Regions from separate parts of the Arthrobacter sp. ASL1 genome, predicted to be linked through region 1. Evidence: predicted binding sites of a transcription regulator. Region 1 holds the regulator's gene; each other region holds the start of a gene.

Region 1 (4,391 bases):
TGTGGCGGGTGAGCACCAGCGCCGCGGGCCCCGCAGTGGAGGCGCGCAGGATGTTCCGCCCCAACAGCGCCGTGCGGGCGCCGGCGGCGACCAGCCGATCGATCTCGCCGTCGGAGATGCCCCCCTCGGGGCCGACGATGAGCAGGATCGTAGGGATCCCGGATGTGCCCTGCCCCGTGCCGGACCGCTCTGCGGCGTCGTCCAGGAACGTGCGGACCACGTCCGGGAGCGGCTGCGCGGCTGCCTCGTGCAAGATGATGGCCTGCCAGGTGGTGCCACCCTGCCGGGCGTTGAGCAGTTGTTCGGCCAGTTGGGCTGTCGTGACGACACCGGAGACCTCGGGCATCCGCGTGCGGCGGGACTGCTTCACCGCCGAGCGGATGGTCGCGGCCCACTTCTGCCGTCCCTTTTCGGCCTTGGCCGCCGGCCAGCGGACCACCGAGCGCTCGGCCTGCCAGGGGATGACGGCGTCGATGCCCAGTTCCACGGCCGCCTCGACGGCCTGCAGGTCGCGGTCACCCTTCGACAGGGCCTGGACCAGCACGGTTTCCACCGCCGGCGCGTCCTCGTGCGCCAACCTGTCCACCCGTGCGGACAGGCTGGCCTTGTCGGTGGTGAGCACCGTGCAGCTGGCCCGCGTCCCGGCACCGTCGAGCAGGTCGATCTGCTCGCCGGCGCGGACCCGTTTGACGGTCACGGCGTGGTGTCCCTCGGCGCCCTCGAGCACGACGACGTCACCGGGGACGGCCGCCGGCGACAAGCCGTCGTCGAGCAGGAACGCCTGGTTGCTCATCAGGCGCGGTGGCCCAGCTTGTCGCGGAGCCGGGAGAAGACGCCGCCTCGTTCTGCCAGGCGGCCCTCGGCGAATTCCTCGTCGCGCAGGCTGGCGAGCCGTTCGAGGAGCTCGCGTTGTTCGGCGTCGACCTTCGTGGGGGTCTCCACGTGCACGTGCACCAGCAGGTCGCCTCGGGAGCCGCCGCGCAGGCGGGGCACCCCGAGCTGGGAGAGCTTGACCGTGTCGGAGGACTGGGTGCCTGCCTCGATCCGGATCTCCTGCTCACCGTCGAAGGTGTCGAGCTTCATTTCCGTGCCCAGCGCGGCCGCCGTCATGGGGATGCGCAGGGTGGCGTGCAGGTCGTTGCCCTCGCGTTCGAACACGGCGTGGCGCTTGACGTTGATCTCCACGTAGAGGTCGCCGGCCGGGCCGCCACCGGGACCGGCCTCCCCCTGTCCCGCCAGGTGGATGCGGGTTCCGGTGGCGACGCCGGCGGGAACCTTCAGCTGCTTGCTGACCCGCTCGCGGACCCGGCCCTGGCCCATGCACTCATTGCACGGGCTGGGCAGGGTGGTTCCGAACCCGCGGCAGGCAGGGCAGGTCTCGACGGTCATCATCTGGCCCAGGAAGGACCGCACCGGGCGCTGAACCTGTCCTTGGCCGTGGCAGATGGTGCAGGTTTCCGGGGAGGTCCCGGGCTGGCAGCAGCTGCCGCTGCAGACGGTGCAGGTGACCGCGGTTTCGATGTCGAGGGAGTAGACGGTCCCCTGGACTGCGTCCTTGAGCTCGATGGACGCGGTCACCAGGGCGTCCCGGCCGCGCTGCGTGCGCGACGCCGGGCCCTGGGCCTGTCCTCCGCCGAAGAACTGCTCGAAGATGTCGCCGAAACCGCCGAAGCCGGCGCCGCCGCCGCCTCCGCCCGCAGTGCCGTTCTCGTTGCCCGTGGCGTCGTAGACCTGTCGCTTCTGCGGGTCGGAGAGCACCTCGTAGGCGTGGGTGACCGACTTGAACTGGTCGGCGACGTCCTGCCCCGGGTTCACGTCCGGGTGGAGTTTGCGGGCCAGCTTCCGGTAGGCCTTCTTGATTTCCTCGGCGGAGGCGTCGCGCGCGACGCCGAGGGTTTCGTAATGGCTGCTCACAGTGTGTGCTGTGTCCTTTCCGACATTCTGTACATGCTGGTTCCCCGCGCTTCCGGGCCGTTATCCGGCCAGGATGCGGGAAAGGTATCGGGCCACCGCGCGAACGGCGGCCATGCTCGTGGGATAGTCCATCCGCGTGGGGCCCAGGACGCCGATCTTGGCCGAGGACCCGGGCCCGTAGCCGGTGGCGACCACCGAGGTCTCCGCCAACCCGCCATAGGGGTTCTCGCGTCCGATCTGCACGGTGATCCCGCGCGCATCCTGTTCCATCTCGGAAAAGAGGCGCAGCAGGACGACCTGCTCCTCGAGGGCCTCCAGAACCGGGGTGATGGTCAACGGGAAGTCGCCCGTGGAGCGGGCCAGGTTCGCTGTTCCGGCCAGGATGATCCGGTCGATCACCGAATTGTCGCCCAACGACCCCAGCGCCTCGGCGAGGATCCTTGCCGGTAGCCGAAGCACCTGCGGCAGGTGCTCACACGCGGTGGCGGCGAGGTCCCCGATGTTTTCGAGCCGCTGCCCCGACGTGGCGGCCAGGAAGGCGGCCTTGAGGCTGGCCAGTGCATCGTCGGTGGTTTCCGGTGGCACCAGGACCACCCGCTGGTCGACCTTGCCCGTGTTCGTGATCAGGACCGTGAGGACCTGTCCGGCCCCCAGTCCCACCAGTTCGATGTGCCGTACCGTTGCATCGCTGAACTGGGGCACCTGCAGGACGGCCACCTGGTTCGTCAGCTGTGCCAGCAGCCTGACAGTGCGCTCCAGGACCTCGTCGAGGTCGTTGGTTCCCTCGAGCATGTGCTGGATGGCACGTCTTTCGGCGCCGGACAGTGGACGGACGGCGTCGATCTGGTCCACGAAGTAGCGGTAGCCCTGTTCGGTGGGGATGCGACCGGCGGAGGTGTGCGGGGCGATGATCAGCCCGTCCTCCTCCAGTGCGGCCATGTCGTTGCGGATCGTCGCCGCCGACACACCGAGCTGGTGGCGTTCCACCAGGGCCTTGGAGCCGACGGGCTCGCGTGAATGGACGTAGTCCTCCACGATGGCCCGCAGGACCTCAAGGCGTCGTGGGACGGTCATTCGATCCTCCTGGCTCTGGTGGTGGACGGATGTGGTGGCACGTGTCGCTTAGCACTCGACACGCCTAAGTGCTAAGTCTAATACGATCCGCCGCTTGTTAGCATGGTGGCCGCGCGCTCCGGCGCCTCCGGGCTGCCACAGCGACCGCCCGATCCCAGCGAAAGGCCGTGTCAGGAATTGAATATCCACCAGTGGGGGGCCCAGGATCTGTCGGCTCCGAAGCCGCGTGAATTGCGCCAGGTGCCGGCAGCCGTGGGGTTGCTGCTGGAAGATGTCCAATCCGGCTGGGTCGGGGAGGTCGTGCGGATCGAGCGCGCGGGGGGAATGCGCGTCGTCGTTCTCGAGGACCGCCGTGGCAAGACCCGTTCCTTTCCGACGGGGTTCGGGTTCCTGCTCGAAGGTGAACCGGTCGAGGTCACCGGGCCCGCGACAGCGGCGGCGCAAGCCACGCGGACGCGGACCGCCTCCGGCTCGGTCAGGGTCGATAACCTGAGGGCACGAACTGCCCTGGCCAGTCGCATCTGGGTCGAGGGCAAACACGATGCGGAACTCGTCGAGAAGGTCTGGGGACATGACCTGCGCGTCGAGGGAATTGTCGTCGAACCCCTGCACGGGGTCGACGACCTGGCGTCGGCGGTGGCGGAGTTCTCCCCGGGGCCGGGACGGAAGCTGGGGATCCTCGTGGACCATCTGGTCCACGGAAGCAAGGAGGAGCGCATCGCCGCCGAGGCGATGCGGGTACCGGGCGCCGGCTCCAACGTGCTGATCGTCGGCCACCCGTATGTGGATGTGTGGCAGTCCATCCGTCCCCAGGTGCTGGGCATCGCTGCGTGGCCGGTGGTGCCGCGCGGCACCGATTGGAAGACCGGAATCCTGCGCGGACTGGGCTGGCCCCACGCGACGCAGGCCGACGTCGCCCTGGGGTGGCGGCGGCTGCTCGGCCACGTGAACAGCTATTCGGACCTGGAAGCCAGCTTGCTGGGACGGGTCGAGGAGGTCATCGATTTCCTGACCACGGGCCGCCATTGAGCCGGTTGGCGACCGGACGCCGCGCCGCAGGGCCGCAGGTCGGTGCACCAAATCGCGGCTGGCCTATAAACTGAGGCGATACACCACACCGGACGGGAGGAACGTCGGACCATGAACGGCATTGAACGCGACCCGAAGGACGGCCCGGCTGACGCGGGGCGGTTCGAGGGTTCCTCGGCGGCTCCACTGCCGCTGACCCCTTCCGAGGACAGGCAGTGGGCGACCATTGCCCACTTCGGGGGGATCCTTGGGTGCATCCCTTCCGGCATCATCTACTTGGTGTACCGAGATCGTGGCCCGTTTACGGCGCAGGAATCCAAGGAGGCGCTGAACTTCACGTTGCCCCTGACGGTTCTGGCCCTGCTTTCGAACCT
Region 2 (4,391 bases), 1.1 Mb from region 1:
CCGCGCAGACAGGGGAGAGGGGTGTGCGCTGGTGATCACCGGCGTCGTGCCCAGCAGGGGTTCGAAGCGCTGGGCGTGCCGGCCCCAGAGGATCGAGACCAGCGGGGTGCCGCGGCCGGCCAGTGCCGTCAGCGCCGCGGTCGTGATCTCCTGCCAGCCCAGCTTCTGGTGTGAATTGGTCTGCCCGGCGGCAACCGTGAGGATGGGGTTCAGCAGCAGCACGCCCTGGTCGGCCCACGGCGTGAGGTCGCCGGTGGCGGGGAACGGGTTGCCGGTGTCGGCGGTGTATTCGGCGAAGATGTTGGCCAGGCTGCGCGGCAGCGGGCGCACGGCGGCGTCCACGGCGAAGGCCAGCCCAATCGAGTGGCCTGGCGTCGGATACGGGTCCTGGCCGAGGACGAGGACCTTGACCTCGGCCATCGGGCGGTGGAAGGCGCGCAGCACGTGTCCGGGGGCGGGAAGGATGAGCTCCCCGGCATCGCGGCGCCGCGACAGCTCGGCCTCGACCTCGCGCAACCGTGGCAGCACCGGATCCAGGGCCAGCGCCCAATCCGGGGCCATTGGCCAGGGGGTCTGCGGCGCATCGGTGTCCATGGGCCCATTCTGCCCGGCGGGACGCGCCGCACGCCAAATGACATCGATGTGATTCGCCCCTATCATGGAGGGTGGGGAAGACCCCGCGCGCCGGCGACGGCCGGGCCGCGGGATGCAGCAACAGAGACGGCCCGAGGAGGCACATGATGGCGGTTCAAGCCGGCGAGCTGGAGTTCGACGTCGACGAGACCAGTGCCCTGGACGAACGTGACCAGCGGATCCTGGCCCTCGAGCGCCAATGGTGGAAGTACGCCGGCGCCAAGGAACAGGCCATCCGCGAGCTCTTCGACTTGTCGGCGGCGAACTACTACCAGCTGCTCAACGCGCTGATCGACACGGACGCCGCGTTGGCCCATGACCCGATGTTGGTCAAAAGATTGCGTAGACTTCGATCGACGAGGCACCGCGCACGTAGCGCCCGCCGGCTGGCAGGCGATGCGTAGGGCGGAGGGCCGCGCCACCACCTGCCTGACGCACCAAAGGAACCAAGGACAGCGATGACGAAGTACCCGAACGACGAGTTCGACAGGGTCCCGGAATTCACCAACCGCAAGGGTGTCCACCGCCAGGCCATCGTCGGGACGGCCGCGCGCCGCTCGCCGCTGGGGTGGATCGTGGCGTTCGGCGTCCTCGCCCTGGTCGTCGGGCTCTTCAGCTACTTCGTCCTGCCGCAGCTGACCGGCGAGCCGGTCGCCACCACCGCTGCAGCATCCTCCAGCTCATCCAGCGCTCCGTCCGCGTCCACCTCGGGCGACGCCGGTGCATCGTCCGCGACGCAGGGCGCCTCCGGGGCCGCGACCGACGGTGCCGGTGCATCCGAATCCGCCGCGGCCGCCGCGGCTGCCGCCTCGAAGGCCGCAGCCGAGTCTGCCGCCGCCGATTCCGCGGCAAAGGAATCCGAGGCCGCGGCCTCCTCCAGTTCGGCGGCCGCCGCATCGTCCAGCGCGGCCAACGCCGGGCCCGACCTGACCACGAAGATCGGCGTCTTCAACGGATCGCGCCGTTCCGGACTGGCGGCCTCCGGCCAGAGCACGCTCTCCGGCGCCGGGTTCACCAACGTCGGCGCGGCAAACTGGACCAAGAAGGTCAACACGTCGATCGTCTACTACAAGTCCGATGCGGACAAGGCCACGGCCGAGAAGGCCGCCAGCGCCCTGGGGATCGGCACGGTCTACCAGACCTCGAACATCCCCGGTTCCATCGCCGTCGTCCTCGGTTCCGACTTCTAGGAACGAGCCGCACCGCCGGCGGACACCCGGCGGACACGCCCGGAACCTGTGCTCCTGGCGAACGCTTGCCGGTCAACTTCGGTGTATTTTCACGAAATCCGCGCCAACGGCTTGCACTCTCGGGTGGGGAGTGCCAATAATTGACTTAGCACTCGGGTGTTGGGACTGCTAAGCGCGGCACGGATCGAATCCGTCGTCGTGCAGCGCGGCCCCACACACACCGCGTGACCCCCGGATCAGTTGCAACGAGGGTAGGGGAACGGCGTTCAGACAACGCAGGACCCCCACCCGTCCGTCGCGGGCGTTTCAGCTGGACCATGAATTCGCATGACTGTCCCGAAAGGACCACTAGCCACTATGGCCAAGATGATTGCATTTGACGAGGAAGCACGCCGCGGCCTCGAACGGGGTCTGAACACCCTGGCCGACGCCGTCAAGGTGACCCTCGGCCCGCGCGGTCGCAACGTCGTCCTCGAGAAGAAGTGGGGCGCCCCCACCATCACGAACGACGGCGTCTCCATCGCCAAGGAAATCGAGTTGGACGACCCGTACGAGAAGATCGGCGCCGAGCTGGTCAAGGAGGTCGCCAAGAAGACCGACGACATCGCGGGCGACGGCACCACCACCGCCACCGTGCTGGCCCAGGCCCTGGTCAAGGAAGGCCTGCGCAACGTTGCCGCCGGCGCCGACCCGCTGTCGCTCAAGCGCGGCATCGAGAAGGCCGTCGAGGCAGTGACCGCCGAGCTCTTCGCCTCCGCCGTGGAGATCGAGACCAAGGAGCAGATCGCCGCCACCGCGTCGATCTCCGCCGGCGACACCCAGATCGGCGAGCTCATCGCCGAGGCACTGGACAAGGTCGGCAAGGAAGGCGTCATCACCGTCGAGGAGTCCAACACCTTCGGGCTGGACCTCGAGCTGACCGAGGGCATGCGCTTCGACAAGGGCTACCTCTCGGCCTACTTCGTCTCCGACGCCGAGCGCCAGGAAACGGTCCTCGAGGATCCGTACATCCTGATCGTCAACTCCAAGATCTCGTCCGTCAAGGACATGGTCGCCATCCTCGAGAAGGTCATGCAGTCCGGCAAGCCGCTGCTGATCATCGCCGAGGACATCGAGGGCGAGGCCCTGGCCACCCTGGTCGTCAACAAGCTCAAGGGCACCTTCAAGTCCGTCGCCGTCAAGGCACCGGGCTTCGGCGACCGCCGCAAGGCCATGCTGGCCGACATCGCCATCCTCACCGGTGGCCAGGTCATCTCCGAGGAGGTCGGCCTCTCGCTCGAGACCGCCACCCTGGACCAGCTGGGCACCGCCCGCAAGATCGTGGTCACCAAGGACGAGACCACCATCGTCGAGGGTGCGGGCGACGCCGAGGAGATCTCCGGCCGCGTCAACCAGATCCGCGCCGAGATCGAGAACTCCGATTCGGACTACGACCGCGAGAAGCTGCAGGAGCGCCTGGCCAAGCTGGCCGGCGGCGTGGCAGTCATCAAGGCCGGTGCCGCCACGGAGGTCGAGCTCAAGGAGCGCAAGCACCGCATCGAAGACGCAGTGCGCAACGCCAAGGCAGCAGTGGAAGAGGGCATCGTCGCCGGCGGCGGCGTAGCCCTCATCCAGGCCGGCGAGAAGGCCTTCGCGAAGCTGACCCTGGAAGGCGACGAGGCCACTGGCGCCAACATCGTCAAGGTCGCCATCGAGGCTCCGCTGAAGCAGATCGCCTTCAACGCCGGCCAGGAGCCAGGCGTCGTCGCCGACAAGGTGAAGGGCCTGCCCTCGGGCCACGGCTTCAACGCCGCCACCGGCGTCTACGAGGACCTGCTCAAGGCCGGCGTGAACGACCCGGTGAAGGTGACCCGCTCTGCCCTGCAGAACGCGGCGTCCATCGCGGGCCTGTTCCTCACCACCGAGGCCGTTGTCGCCGACAAGCCGGAAAAGGCTGGTGCCGGCATGCCCGGCGGCGATGACATGGGCGGCATGGGCGGCATGGGAGGCTTCTAGCCACCCGGGCCTTCCAGCCCTACCCATTAGTACGACGCCGGCGCGGCCACCTCACGGAGGTGGCCGCGCCGGCGGCTTTAACCGGCGGCTGCCTCGGAGCGGGGTCAGGGCGCCGGGTAACCCAGGTCGGCCAGCTCGGCGGTGAGGTTCTCCCGGGCGGCCACTTCCCATAACTGCTGGCCGGTGGCCGTGGCGTACAGCGGGACCGTCGCCAGCAGGGTGCGCAGCACCTCCGCACGGCCGACCGCGAAGTCCGCCTCGGGGACGTGGGCGTACTCGCGGCGCACGGCGGCCGCGTAGCGGGCGTAGGCGGGCCGGGGCCGGGCCAGGACCTCCAGGTCCGCGTCGCACAACAGGCGTCCGCCGGCGTCGTCCGCCTCTGGCCAGTGGCTGGCGGTCAACCGCACCAGGCGGGCGACCTCGGTCACCTCGTCCGCGGGGACGCCTGCGGACGGGAGCAGCCGTTCCGACAGTTGGGCGGACTGCTCCTCGTCCTGCCCGGCGACGCCCCGGTAGACGGCGTCGTGGAACCAGGCGGCCAGCCACGGTGCCCGCGGGTAGGGGCCGACCGGC
Region 3 (4,391 bases), 1.0 Mb from region 1:
TTGCAGGAGCCGATGCCGTGGAGATCGCCGCTCATTACACGGTTGAACAGCAAGAAGACATCGCCCCCCTCTTTGCCGCGGTGCTCGGGGGCGCCGGCGTCGAAGACGTTCTCGAGCATGGACCCATGCCGGAGCCCATGCGTGAGCCGCCCATCGATGGGTACCTGCAGGAGACATCGGGGATCCGCGCCGAGGATTTGGGCCGTATCCCACTTCTTCAGCCCTACCGGCCGGTGGGTCCGATCCTGACGGACGACGCCTTTCAGCTCGTCTTGGAGCACGCAGGGCAGCAGCGGATGATGAAGGCGCGCATGTTGTCGGTCGCCGGGGAATGTGCCGAGCTGGTGGCGGCGGGCCTCATGGAACCGGATGGGGCTTTTACCCATGCATTCGCCATCCTCTCGGTACCCCTCCGGGAGGTCCGCCGCAGATTTGTGGTGGAGGGGCGGTACGGCACCCAAACCACACAACTGGATGCCTGGGCAGGCGGTGGGGGAGTACTGGTGGCGGCGCGGGCCTCGCACGCCCAGTTGGTATGGGGCAACGAGGAACATGCCGTCCCACCGGGCTCAGTCCGCTTGGAAATCGTCCGCGAAGGCACCCTGGCCGGTGTAGTGGCCGCCTGGGCCGGTCTGGGCCCGGCTTGGTCGGTACTGGGACGAGTCGACCAGGTGGCCCCGGGTGCATTTGAAGCCAGACTCGAGGGTGCTGGGGGTCCGCCGGAGAATGCAGATCGTCCGCTGCGCAGGATGTGGGAGCAGCCGTGGTTTGCGTGGCGCTTCCGCATGCCCGACCTCGACATGGAGAGGTCATGGTTGAACGCGGGAACCGCTGGCCACTTTGCGATTGGCCGCACATCGGCAGAGACCATGATGATCCAGGCCACCCCGTCAGCCCATGTCTGGAAGACCATGAGCCAGGAGATCGGCCTGGCGCTGCAACTCCACTAGGTCAGGTCGGCCGGTTCTCGCTACACGAACCGGGACATCCAGAGTATTTTCGGTTTCTCTCGGTACATCGATCTGCTCACTGGTGTTCGGCGGATGCCGCCTTTTCAGGGGGATTCTGGCCTACGCCGGTGTCACCAACCTCGCGGCATAGAATGGCCAGCGGACGGGCGGGTACCGTTGAACCATGCATACCCACCACGACGTCCCCGGCTCCCAGCCAACGGCATCCGCCGCGTTGGGACTGGCCGGCGCGATGGGGGATCCCGCCTTTTCCGGCGACGATGGTGGAGTCCTGGGCCGCTTCCCCGAGGCCGTCGCCGCTCACGGGCTCACCGATGGGGCCCGGACTCGAGGTGGCGGCCCGGCCCGGGGATACCGGATCGCGCTGTTCGCGTCGTTGGCAGTGGGCGCGGTGACCGGGCTGTCGCTCATGGCGGCTTGGATCCTGCAGATTGTCTTGACCGGTTCGTACATCCGCGTCGGGGGCGACTACTTCGGCACCGGCATCGAGGCCGCGGCAACCCGCGAACTGCTTTCCCTCCCGGTCGGCGGATTCGTGGTGGTCCTGCTGTTGTGCCTGGCGGGTATGTGCGCTGGCATCTGGGGCGTCCAGCGGAGCAAAACGGCTTAGCCCCATGGATCGGGCCACCATGATCGCCGTCAGGTGAGTTCCCGGCGCCCTCCTGTTTGCCTTGTGCTGGCCTTTTTCTGGGGCTCTGGGTGATCCTGTTCCCGGTCCTGGGATGGCTGCTGGAGGTCGCCCGCCCGCTGGCCGCGGTCGTGGCACTTTTCATCTGGTTCCCCAGCCTGCTCATCGGCATCGTCGGGATGTTCTGGCTTCCTCGGTTTCGACTCCCGTTGTGGATCGAGGATGGCCTCGGGAGATCCGCCGAGGGGTGGGCACCCTGTCTCTGGCGGTCAAACCCGGTGGGAGCCCCTCCGGCAAGCTCGGTGTGCCCCGTGATCAATGGCCCGAGCGCCGGAGGTCCGGGGGGGCCGTAGCTGCCAACGGGGAATTCCGCCTTTCCCAGGGCTGGGGTAAGGCGGGCAGGTGACGCTCCGCCGTCGTGCATTTTGGCACTCACCTTGACCGAGTGCCAACGACCTCATAGAGTCTGTACTGGCACTCGAACCCATCGGGTGCTAATAGCCTGAGGTACTTGCCAGCTGGCACCGCGACGACGGTTGGTACACCCCAACGGCCCCGTAACCATTGGTAACTCACGCAAAGGAGAGATCCGCATGTCGGTCTCCATTAAGCCTCTCGAGGATCGCATCGTTGTTCAGCCGCTCGAGGCCGAGCAGACCACGGCTTCCGGCCTGGTCATCCCGGACACCGCCAAGGAGAAGCCCCAGGAGGGCAAGGTCGTGGCAGTGGGCCCGGGTCGCGTTGACGACAACGGCAACCGCGTTCCCGTCGATGTCGCCGAGGGCGACGTCGTCATCTACTCGAAGTACGGCGGCACCGAGGTCAAGGTCGGCGGCGAAGAGTACCTGGTGCTCTCGGCCCGCGACGTCCTGGCCATCGTCGTCAAGTAGTTCCCCAGTGTGAAGCCCCGGCCGCAAAGGTCGGGGCTTCACTCGGTTACCAAGGAGTAGCAGCATGGCTAAACAGCTTTCATTCAACGACGACGCCCGCAAGGCGCTCGAGGCCGGCATCAACAAGCTGGCCGACACCGTCAAGGTCACCCTCGGCCCGCGCGGCCGCAACGTCGTCCTGGACAAGAAGTGGGGCGCCCCCACGATCACCAACGACGGCGTGACGATCGCCCGCGAGATCGAGCTCGACGACCCGTACGAGAACCTCGGCGCCCAGCTCGCCAAGGAGGTCGCCACCAAGACCAACGACGTCGCCGGCGACGGAACCACCACCGCCACCGTGCTCGCCCAGGCCTTGGTCAAGGAAGGCCTGCGCAACGTCGCGGCCGGCGCCGCCCCGGGTGAGATCAAGCGCGGCATCGAGGCCTCCGTCGAGGCCGTCGCCGCCCGCCTGGCCGAGAACGCCCGACCCGTCGAGGGCCAGGACGTCGCCAACGTGGCGGCCATCTCCGCCCAGAACGACGAGATCGGCGAACTCCTGGCCAAGGCGTTCGGCACCGTGGGCGCCGAAGGCGTCATCACGATCGAGGAATCTAACACCACCTCGACCGAGCTGACCATCACCGAGGGCATGCAGTTCGACAAGGGCTACCTGTCCCCGCACTTCGTCACCGACGCCGAGCGCCAGGAAGCGGTCCTCGAGGACGCCCTCATTCTGGTCAACTCCGGCAAGATCTCCTCCGTGCAGGACTTCCTGCCGCTGCTGGAAAAGGTCCTGCAGGCCAACAAGCCGCTGTTCATCATCGCCGAGGACGTTGAGGGCGAAGCCCTCTCGACCCTGGTCGTGAACAAGCTGCGCGGCACCCTGAACGTCGTGGCCGTCAAGGCCCCGGGATTCGGCGACCGCCGCAAGGCCATGATGCAGGACATCGCGATCCTCACCGGCGCCCAGGTCGTGTCCCCGGACCTCGGCCTGAAGCTGGACCAGGTCGGCACCGAGGTCCTCGGCTCCGCCCGCCGCATCACGGTCACCAAGGACAACACCACGATTGTTGACGGCAAGGGCGAGACCGCCGATGTCGACGACCGCGTGGCGCAGCTCAAGGCCGAGATCGAGCGCACCGATTCGGACTGGGACAAGGAGAAGCTCCAGGAACGCCTGGCCAAGCTCTCCGGCGGTGTCGGCGTGATCCGCGTCGGCGCGGCCACCGAGGTCGAGCTCAAGGAACGCAAGCACCGCATCGAGGACGCCGTGTCAGCGACGCGTGCAGCCATCCAGGAAGGCATCGTCGCCGGCGGTGGCACCGCCCTGGTCGACGCGCTCTCCGTGCTCGACACCGACCCGACCGTCACCGCCCTCGAGGGCGACGCCGCATCGGCCGTTGGCATCGTGCGCCGCGCCCTGGTCCAGCCGCTGCGCTGGATCGCGCAGAACGCCGGCTTCGACGGTTACGTCGTGGTCAACCGTGTGTCCGAGTCCGCCGTGAACTCCGGCTTCAACGCCAAGTCCGGCGAGTACGAGGACCTGCTGGCCGCCGGTGTCATCGACCCGGTCAAGGTCACCCGCTCGGCACTGCGGAACGCCGCTTCCATCGCCGCCCTGGTGCTCACCACCGAGACCCTGGTCGCCGAAAAGCCGGCAGACGACGAGAACGACGGCCACAACCACTAGGCCAGAGTTCGACGCCGGACCCTCCTATCGCACCCCGGTGTGGTGGGAGGGTTCCTGCGTTAAGCGGTGTCCGGATAGCATCTGGTCCATGGGCGAGCAGGAGCATCCCCTCGCGGGAGGGAACGTGGCCGCAGGCGTGGTCCGGGTGGGGGAGACCGTGCGCAAGCCCGCGACGGCCTCGACCCCGGCCATCGGATCCCTGCTGCACCACCTCCGGGCCACGGGTTTCG

What was found. Region 1 encodes HrcA, which represses chaperone genes, less so after heat shock. Its sites were predicted from a motif close to TTNGCACTCGNNNNNNNCGAGTGCNAA; they were not measured.
Region 2: groL (chaperonin GroEL) is a predicted target of HrcA. The motif match lies at 1,969-1,995, and genes of this name have one in related genera.
Region 3: groES (co-chaperone GroES) is a predicted target of HrcA. The motif match lies at 2,025-2,051, and genes of this name have one in related genera.

The regions. Positions count from the first base shown of each region.
Region 1 is NZ_CM155284.1:282,387-286,777, forward strand. It holds gene AC1MEQ_RS01305 (16S rRNA (uracil(1498)-N(3))-methyltransferase) at 1-793, opposite strand, end outside; gene dnaJ (molecular chaperone DnaJ) at 793-1,914, opposite strand; gene hrcA (heat-inducible transcriptional repressor HrcA) at 1,975-2,988, opposite strand; gene AC1MEQ_RS01320 (DUF3097 family protein) at 3,166-4,017, shown strand; gene AC1MEQ_RS01325 (DUF4870 domain-containing protein) at 4,129-4,391, shown strand, end outside.
Region 2 is NZ_CM155284.1:1,387,053-1,391,443, reverse strand. It holds gene AC1MEQ_RS06595 (uracil-DNA glycosylase) at 1-594, opposite strand, end outside; gene AC1MEQ_RS06590 (DUF3263 domain-containing protein) at 738-1,037, shown strand; gene AC1MEQ_RS06585 (LytR C-terminal domain-containing protein) at 1,092-1,823, shown strand; gene groL (chaperonin GroEL) at 2,181-3,818, shown strand; gene AC1MEQ_RS06575 (DUF4031 domain-containing protein) at 3,923-4,391, opposite strand, start outside.
Region 3 is NZ_CM155284.1:3,225,716-3,230,106, forward strand. It holds gene AC1MEQ_RS15355 (hypothetical protein) at 1-950, shown strand, start outside; gene AC1MEQ_RS15360 (hypothetical protein) at 1,135-1,581, shown strand; gene groES (co-chaperone GroES) at 2,193-2,489, shown strand; gene groL (chaperonin GroEL) at 2,554-4,161, shown strand; gene AC1MEQ_RS15375 (phosphotransferase) at 4,250-4,391, shown strand, end outside.